DNA from 3 places in the Abyssicoccus albus genome. Region 2 is predicted to be linked to each of the others. Evidence: riboswitches for the same ligand, from Rfam matches in the RefSeq annotation. Region 2 holds a riboswitch; each other region holds the start of a gene.
The links. A riboswitch is a leader RNA that binds a small molecule or an ion and turns the genes downstream of it on or off. The one in region 2 is predicted to bind thiamine pyrophosphate.

Region 1: it holds a riboswitch for thiamine pyrophosphate, as region 2 does, so the genes downstream of both, tenA (thiaminase II) here and EDD62_RS05495 (thiamine phosphate synthase) in region 2, are expected to answer to the same signal.
Region 3: it holds a riboswitch for thiamine pyrophosphate, as region 2 does, so the genes downstream of both, EDD62_RS02610 (ECF transporter S component) here and EDD62_RS05495 (thiamine phosphate synthase) in region 2, are expected to answer to the same signal.

Annotation. Positions count from the first base shown of each region.
Region 1 is NZ_RKRK01000003.1:271,374-274,594, reverse strand. It holds gene EDD62_RS06550 (ABC transporter permease) at 1-309, shown strand, start outside; gene EDD62_RS06545 (ABC transporter ATP-binding protein) at 309-1,322, shown strand; TPP riboswitch at 1,360-1,458, shown strand; gene tenA (thiaminase II) at 1,501-2,169, shown strand; gene EDD62_RS06535 (pyridoxamine 5'-phosphate oxidase family protein) at 2,199-2,711, opposite strand; gene dhaK (dihydroxyacetone kinase subunit DhaK) at 3,025-3,221, shown strand, end outside.
Region 2 is NZ_RKRK01000003.1:74,951-78,171, reverse strand. It holds gene EDD62_RS05500 (NAD(P)/FAD-dependent oxidoreductase) at 1-1,008, opposite strand, end outside; gene EDD62_RS05495 (thiamine phosphate synthase) at 986-1,540, opposite strand; TPP riboswitch at 1,699-1,806, opposite strand; gene EDD62_RS05490 (HesB/YadR/YfhF family protein) at 2,031-2,318, shown strand; gene EDD62_RS05485 (acyltransferase family protein) at 2,390-3,221, opposite strand, start outside.
Region 3 is NZ_RKRK01000002.1:542,908-546,128, reverse strand. It holds gene EDD62_RS02615 (ABC transporter ATP-binding protein) at 1-1,306, opposite strand, end outside; gene EDD62_RS02610 (ECF transporter S component) at 1,320-1,904, opposite strand; TPP riboswitch at 2,003-2,113, opposite strand; gene EDD62_RS02605 (thiamine-binding protein) at 2,183-2,482, opposite strand; gene EDD62_RS02600 (2-oxoacid:ferredoxin oxidoreductase subunit beta) at 2,571-3,221, opposite strand, start outside.

The DNA of each region.
Region 1 (3,221 bases), 200 kb from region 2:
CATGCGGCAAGTGTATCAGGGAATAATATTTTGTTAAGATTCAAAAATATCCTTTTACCATTACTCACTTCAGGTATGATTGGTGGATTACTATTAATGATGTTTACAGCTTTAACTGAGTTAACATTGAGTGCTCTTTTATGGGCAAGTGGTAGTGAGACGATAGGGGTCGTTATTTTTAGCTTTGAAAGTGCAGGTTATAAGCAATACTCTAGTGCATTTTCAGTCATTGTCATTATCTTGTTATGTCTTGGTGGGCTATTGTATCTATTATTACAATCTATGTTTAAGAGAAAGGATTTATCATAATGAAAACGGAATTAATCAATGTATCTAAACAATACGGTCAAACACAGGTGCTACATGATATCAATGTGACGATTGATCATGATGAATTTGTTGTGCTCATTGGCCCATCAGGATGTGGAAAGACAACATTATTAAAGTTAATTGCAGGCTTTGAACCGTTGAGTGATGGTGACATTATGATGGATGAACAAGTCGTTGCAAGTGTTCATAAGACGATACCACCGAATAAACGAAATCTATCGATGGTATTCCAACAATTCGCACTGTGGCCTCATATGAACGTAAGTAAGCATGTGGAATATCCTTTGAAAAATCATCAATTTACATCTAAATTGAATGATTCACAACGAAAGGAACGCATCGAACATTGCTTAAAGCTTGTAGGATTAAGTGACTTCCATAAAAGATATCCTCATGAATTGTCAGGTGGACAACAACAAAGGGTGTCCATTGCAAGAGCCATTGCTCCTAAGCCAGGCTTGCTTTTGATGGATGAGCCGCTAAGTAGTTTAGATGCACATTTAAAGAGAGACTTACGTTATCAAATAAAAGAAATATTTAATAAAGAAAGAACATCATTTTTATATGTGACACATGATCAGTCAGAAGCATTAAGTCTTGCAACGAAAGTGATTGTCATGAATGCGGGACGAATTGAACAAGTCGGAACACCTGAGGAAGTTTATAATCATCCAGTGAATTCATTTGTCGCAGAATTTGTTGGTGGACATAATTTAATCCATGGTGAATGGAATGATAATCATTTTGAAGTGAATGGAATGCACTGGCATAAGGAAGTGACGCAACACTTTAAAGAAGAAGGTATTATCCCTCTTAAGCCACATGAGTTATCGTTAAATGACAATCATGGAATTAAAGGAGAAGTTGTCAATATTTTATTCGAAGGTGGTTCCTATGAATATACGGTGGAAACTGATCAAGGAAGACTGAAAGTGATGACACACGATCATAGGTCCCAAATGAATGATATTATATATGTGAATATGAAATGATGAAATGTATGTTATAATGTACATAAATCAAATACAACCTATACACTAGGGGTGCACAATTGTGCTGAGAGGATATGTTCCGACCCTTTGAACCTGATTGATTAACACCAGCGTAGGGAAGTGGGTCTTCATACCTATACCTACGTGTATAGGTATTTTTTTATAGGAGGAGAAGTATATGTTTACTGAACGTATTTGGAAACGTGTTGAACCGATTTGGTCATCGTACTTAGAACATCCTTTCGTCAAAGGATTAGGTGACGGATCTTTAGATGAGGAGAAGTTTAAACATTGGCTGAAGCAAGATTATGTGTACTTAATTGAGTATGCCAAGTTAATGGCGATTGGGAGTAGTAAAGCGCGTGATTTGAAGACGATGGGGATGTTTAGTGAATTACTGCATGGCACTTTGTTTATGGAGATGGATTTACATCGAAAGTTTGCGCTTGAATTCGGAATTAGTGAAGAGACGTTAGAAGCAACAGATGCTGCGGCGGTGAATACAGCGTATACGAGTTATATGTTGAATCACGCTCAACGGGGTGGTCCTGAGCATGTCGTGGCGGCGTTGTTAGCGTGTGCGTGGAGTTATAATTATATCGGAAAATCTTTAGCGGAACAATCAGTGGAAGGGAATCGTTATGCTCAATGGATTGAGATGTATTCAGGCGATGATTTTACTGAATTGACGAATAGTGCCATTGAGTTAATGGATCAACTGACAGCAGGGAAACCTGAACGTGAACTCGCTGAACTTGAGGAGATCATTGTGAAGACGAGTTATTATGAATATATGTTCTGGGAGATGTGTGAAACGTTAGAAGAGTGGCCTGTTGCTAAAGGATGAAAAAAAGCCGAGGTTTATGACCTCGGCTTTTATAATGTATGGATTGTCCAATCTGTTGGATTCGTATATTCAAACCGTTTGAACCCACCTTCAGTCAGACTTTGATAAAATTCATAACGCGTTGGTTTGATCTGGACTACAGTTAAATCATCACGTGTTGAAGCATCTAGATAGTCATTGATTTGTTCGGGATATTCAAACGAAGCGATCCCTTGAATTCTCACTTGTCGACCCGTCACCGGCCAATAAAAATTCACAGCCACTTGATTGTGTTGACGAAGTTGATCAACCTTTCGACGCGCCGTTCGACTCTCGATAAAGAGAGATTCATTATGGATCGCTTTCAAAAGTACGATACGAGAATCGACGGTCCCGTCGTGTTGTGTTGATAAAACTAACGTATTCCCTTCGGTTTCTTTGTGGACCGCATCTGTTAACCACTGCTCGAAAAGGTCGAAAGGATTAGAAGGGTATTCATCAGGTAGTGTTGGGTATGAAGTTTGAGATAATCTTAATGACTTAAGTTGGTTGTTGATGAACATCGTGAGACTCCTTTTTATTTTATTATGACAGAAATCGGCACTGATTGAAATATGGTGCGCGCAAATTGGAAATATGCGCACCATAATGAAGGAATTGGTGATTTTCAAGGATATGGTGCGCGCAAATAGAAAATACGCGCACCATAATGAAGGAATTGGTGGTTTTCAAGTATATGGTGCGCGCAAACTGGAAATACGCGCACCATAATGATATTGAACATATTGTGAACAAGTCTATAAAACCATGATATCTTTTTTAATTATTTGAAAATAGGAGTACAATATAGATATATAATAAAAAGGAGTGATTTCAATGAAAAAATTAATCAAAGACCGTACTTCAGTTTTAAGTGACATGTTAGAGGGATTGAAACTAGCAAATAGTGATATTGAGATCATCGAAGACACAGTTGTTGTTCGTAAAGAGAAGAAGGCTAAAGGAGTTGCTTTAGTTTCAGGTGGTGGTAGTGGTCATGAACCTGCGCATGCAGGATATGTGGCTAAGGGAAT
Region 2 (3,221 bases):
AGTTTTGCCAGTATATGGTGCGAGCAAAATGCCATTTCGATAATGACCAATCGCACACGTCATATGATCAACACCAGGTATTAAGTTATAAAAAGGATCGTCGCCATGACGTTTTGAACGATGACCTGATTGATATTCGATAATAGAATATCCTTCGAGCATTGGATAATGAGCAACAGCTTGGTCAAGTAGTGTTTGAACACGCTGTGAATTGAATGTTGTATCATCTAAAACACTTGTTGCACCAATTAAGTAGGTTTCATTCCCTTTAGGGACGACATAAGTACCATCTTGATGGAATAATGTTTTATCCAGGTTCAATGTTGGATGACTGATTAATACACTCTCACCAAAAACTGTATCATATTGATCCATGGCATAATTTTTTAATAGGGTCTTTCCGTAACTTCCAACTGTGAGCGTTATATGGTCAACATCATATGATGCATCTTCGGTATATACTGTTAACTGGTCAATCTGTTCAACCTTTGTATGTTCTTTTAAAGTTACACCATTGAGCTCAATCGCTTTGACAAGTGCATCCGTTAATTGATGGACATTGACTGCGCCATCTTTTGGGATATGGATAGCACGCATCGCATTCGGTGCTTCCAAACAGTCAGTTATTTTAACCGTAATGTCAGATTGTTTTAGAAAGTTATACTGTTCTAGTAACAGATTTTCTTCATGAGTCGTTGAAGCAATTTTAGTGAGACCGTTATGGTGAATATCAATGGTTAAACCTGTTTGTGCTGACAATTCTTCAACCCATGCTGGATACATTTCACGTGATTGGATAGCCGCTTTGAAGTATGATGTATCTTCAGTGAACTCATTTTGTGCACCGAGCATGCCACCAGATGCTCTCGTCGCACCATGCCCAGCTGATGATTGATCAAATATTATAATATCCTCACCATTTATTCGTTTAGTCAGCTCGTAAGCAGTCGCTAACCCAAGGATTCCAGCACCAATGATGGCAACTTTATAATTGTGTGTATCGTTCATAGAGTAATTCCACCTCCTTTAGCGTTGCATTAAAGATAAAGGATTTCACTGCAATATGATGAGAAATACCTTTTAACTGTTTAATCGTATTTAAATTAACTCCACCGAGTGAAACGACGTCAAGGGGAGACTGATCCATAATGTCTTTTAGTCCATTGATCCCTTTAGGCGTTACATCTGGTTTCGATGACGTTATGAAAATTGGGCTATATAATACAAACTGGCATCCTGCTTTATGCGCACGATGAATTCCATTGATATCGTGGATTGATTGACTCAATATAAAATCTCTAGTGAGTGACGCATCAATCGGTCGATCCTTTAAATGTAATCTGTCGACATTCAGTGCCTGTGCAGCATCACGATTAGAATGAATAATCAGTTTATCTTTTGGGAATGATGATAATGATTGAATCAACGCATTAGTGAATTGTTCACGAATAATAAAGAAATCCACCATATCAATGACATCATTCATTCTCTTTAGTTCATGTGTAGGTAACCCGTTACCTTCCGTTATGACAATAAACATATCATCATCCTTATAAATTACTTATATGACCTGAAACGTGGTTATTTGAAAATAATAAACTAAAAATCAAAAAGAAAAAGGTATTGAACCAAAAAGAAAAATATATTTAACTAAAATAAAAAACCATCCACTAACGTGTTAGTCAGTGAATGGATTAAATCGATTTTCAGTGACTTTCCTACGCCAGTATAAACTGTATCAGGTTCTAAGAGTTCTAACCATTATGTTAATCTCAGCTCATGATATGAGCACCTCTAGTCATTTGTTCTTGTAATGATAGTATAAAGGAAAAAAGTATATTTGTTAACTCATTAAATTGGTTAATTGTGTGTCTATATATTTTTAATTTAATTATTTAATCATTCATCCACCCATCGATTCATATAATTTTATGTACTTGTAATTTACTCATATAACTTAAGGTTTGAATAAGCATTATATTAAGAAACATTAAAAAAATGAGATATAATGAAATGAAGAGGTGACTGCAATGGAATTTAAAATAACAGATAGAGCATTACAATGGTTTAAAGATGAAGTTCAAGTTGAAAGTGGACAGACGGTAAGGTTCTACCCTCAAATATATGGAGATAGTCCCGTGCAAGAAGGGATGAGCTTAGCGTTTGGATTTGAAGATGCTGTCGACATTGAAGTGTCTGTAGAACATAACGGTGTAACTTATTTTATCGAAGAGAGTGATATGTGGTTTTTTAAAGGGCATGACTTACATGTTGATTACGATGAAGCGGAAGATATGTTAACGTTTGAATATAAGTAATTTATAGGACATAAAAAATAGAAACTAGTAATTTAAATTATTATATAACATTAAAAGTCGTCTTAACCTGTTTAAGACGACTTTTTCTTCTTTCCAATTATCAATTCACTATAAGGTAGTTTTTCTATTAATGAATACAATAGCAATGTTGATATAATAGTCATACTACACAAAGTGGTAACATATAGTATAGGCCACTCTATTAGCGGGTTCAATATTTCTTGAATAAAGTATAACAAGATGAAATGGCTTAAATAAATATAATATGATCGATTACTAATATAATTGAAACAGTGATTTATTATGTTATATTGACCTGATGAAGTACGATGGCTGAACATTCTCAAACTGAATATGAGTAACATAAATATTAACACCGTAAAGATAATATTATCATACCGATATGATGTCACAATTGTAATACCTTCAATGTAGAAATTGTGGGTGATCCATAACATTGCAATTAGGAGTAATAAAATAATACAAATTAAGTATTGTTGAATGAACATCATGAAATACTCATAATGTTGTCCAATGTAATATGCACAGACAAAGTAAAATAACCACCACAATAGCATTGTTTTCGACTCGAACGGGTAAATTGCTTTCCAAAAATTATAATATTGATCAATGTGAAAAAATAAAATTGAATGTGTCATTGAGATAATAAATGTACTAATGATAGGAATATACATAGGGATTTTACGTAACCACTGATGACAAAAATAGTGGATTATATAATATTTAAATATGACAATGACAAACCAACCGTGCCATTTTCCTTCAATGATCTTCGTCCATAACGAATCGAATAAATCGTCATGATACCCAATCGCAATAAATCGTATACTATCGATTATTCCAAATATAATATAAGGGATTAATATATATTGAATTCGTTTC
Region 3 (3,221 bases), on a different contig from region 2:
TTAATTTTCCTTCATTTTTTAATTGTTGAATTAATTTAATCAGTTCAAATGTATTATGTGAGTCTAATCCAAAGGTTGGTTCATCAAGCAATAATACGTCAGCACGACTTAGTATTGCTGTTGCTACACTGAGTCGTCTTTTCTGTCCGACAGATAATTCATAAGGATGTAATGTCTTCACATGATCTAACTTTAATAACTTTAGCATATCTTCTGTCTGCTTTGTTGCTTGTTCTTTTTGACCATTGTATGTATTAATGTATAACTCTTCAAATACAGTATTCATTACAAATTGAAGTTCTGGATTTTGATAAACATAATAAATTGACTGAGCTGCCATTTTAATCGATTGCAATTGTTCGTCATCGTAATAAATATCTCCATCGTATGGAATTAATTGCATTAACATCTCAAAAAAAGTTGACTTTCCAGTACCATTATCTCCTTCTAATGTAATCCACTGACCTGAGTGAAATTCGAATCGATCACACTGCCATAACGTTTTATCTCCTCGTTTAGCGATAAGATCGTGACCATATAGTATTCCTTTCGTGTCAGTAGGGTTATGAGCTTTTTGTATTTTTTCAGGACGATTATTCCACGCACCTGGATACCATACACCAAATGATTCAAGCTGCTCCTCAAATTGAAGTAGAATTTGATTCGGTGTATTCGATGCAATCACTTCTCCATCATAATTCATTAATATGACACGATCGACATAATTCCAGACTTGTTCGACTTTATGTTCGACGATAATAACCGTCTTATCTTGCCATATATCTTGAATTACATCCCACAAATGATTCGTTGCATTTGGATCTAACATCGACGTTGGCTCATCTAAAAACCAAGTATTAGCTTGCTGTAATAAAGATGAAGCAATCGCAAGACGTTGCTTCATCCCTCCTGATAAATTTTCGACTGACTTATCTAACGACACATCAAGACGAACCGTTTGAAGTACATCTTCTATTTTTGATACCATTTGTTCTGTAGGTATACAGCGATTTTCTAATATAAATGCGAGTTCCTCTCCAACCGTTGGCATACAAAATTGACTATCTGGATTTTGAAATACAACCGATGCATAATCATCAATAACTAATTCATCTGCTTTATGCGCGATATCAATACTTCTAGGAATAATACCACTCATCACTTGTAATAATGTCGTCTTACCGGATCCACTCGGTCCAAGCATTAACACTTTTTCTCCTTGATGTACATCAATATTTAATCCATCAAATAATTTTTTCTCTACACCTGAAAACTTTAGTCTTAAATTTTTTATAGATATGACCATATTTACCACCTAATTATAATGCGTCGTAATCCTCTTTTTGACTCGGTCTTAATAATTTCGTCACGCCCGTTTTCTCTAAAGCTTTTACAATCACATATGCTAGACCACCTGCTAAAATCGCACCACTAATGATTCTGAATACTAACATTAAAATTACATTCCATAATTGAACTTCACTTAAATATCCGTAGTACCAATCAATTGGAAATGATGCAATGGCAGCCGCTACCCCGGCTAACATACTGACGAACAAAGTATGTCTATTATAGCGATATAACATAAATACAAGCTCACACGCTAATCCTTGTAAGAATGCATAAATCAAAGTAGGAATATGAAATTGACCCATCACGATTGTTTCACCTGCACCTGCTGCAAATTCAGCGAGTAAGGCAACACCAGGTTTTTTGATAAGTAAATAAGCAATAATTGCCGCAATAAACCACATACCATATGTTAATTGCTCAATTCTCAATCCCGTTGCTTCAGCAATGCCATAAAACCCCCACCATACTTTGTAAATAATTGCGAAGATGACCGCAATAAATACTGTAATTAAAATATCTGATAACTTTAAACCTTTCGACTCTGTACTCATTTGTACATCCTCCTTAAAAATAAAATAATATTTTAAACAAATAAAAAACACTCCCTATAGACATAGGAAGTGGACATATTGATGATCATATCGATACGTTAACATAATTGTCACTTCCCTACGCAAGCGTCTATTCTTGATCAGGTTCAAAGGGTCCGAATTCAACCGTCTCAGTATTATATAAATATAATACACCCCTAGTGCTTATTTAATTGTTATATTAATAATACTAAACTCAATAAATAAATCAATAGTAAATCATTAATTAACTCGACATTTTATCCATTTTTTTCATCATATTGATGGGTTAAATCAGTAATCCTTTGATGCGCCTCGGATTGATATATTTTAATTTGACTCATCGTACTTTTTGATCCCATATCTTGCATTTTAGAATGCATCTTATCGATTAATGATAAGCATTGTGACATTGTTCCTTCAATTGTCGTCTCTAATGGCCCAACACGATAATTTAATCCACTCTCATCAATGATGCGGATTGCCTCATCTACATATTCAATGACATCTTCATGATCATTAGGTTTCGGAATGATTTGTATACTCATCATTACATTCATAGTATTTACCTTTCCTCCTTTAAAACACATTAGTAATTAATGATATGATAATCGTTATTAATTATTGTGGTATAAATATTCAACATCATTAAATATACTCTTTCATCAAATCATCAAATGTAGCAGAATCTAACTGTAAATCTCTCTTTGCTAACGACTCATCCAAATAACCATCAATTTGTTCTGCATAACTTTTTGCTTCACTGTTGTGATAGATTAATCCTTTAACCAGTCCATCATGTTCTATGATTGCATTCATTGCTTTAGATTTATCTTTATAATCAAATGATTCGATATCATTAACATGTGTTAAATGTTCTTTAAACCAGTCATACGTATTCACTTTATTATATGTTACACATGGTGAAAATACATTAATAAATGAAAATCCTTTATGATTCATCCCTTGTTCGATAATACTTGTTAATTCTTTAATATCTGAAGATACAGATTGTGCAACAAATGTTGCACCTGATGATATCGCAAGTTGTAATGGAGAGATACTTGGCTCAATTGAACCTTTAGGCGTAGACTTTGTCACAAAACCGTGTGCACTACTTGGTGACGTTTGCCCTTTAGTTAAACCGTAAATTTGATTGTCCATTACGATATACGTAATATCAATATTTCTTTTCAATGCGTGGATTGTATGACCCATACCAATTGCGAATCCATCACCATCTCCTCCGCTTGCGACAACGGTCAAATCATTATTTGCCATTTTAACACCTTGAGCAAG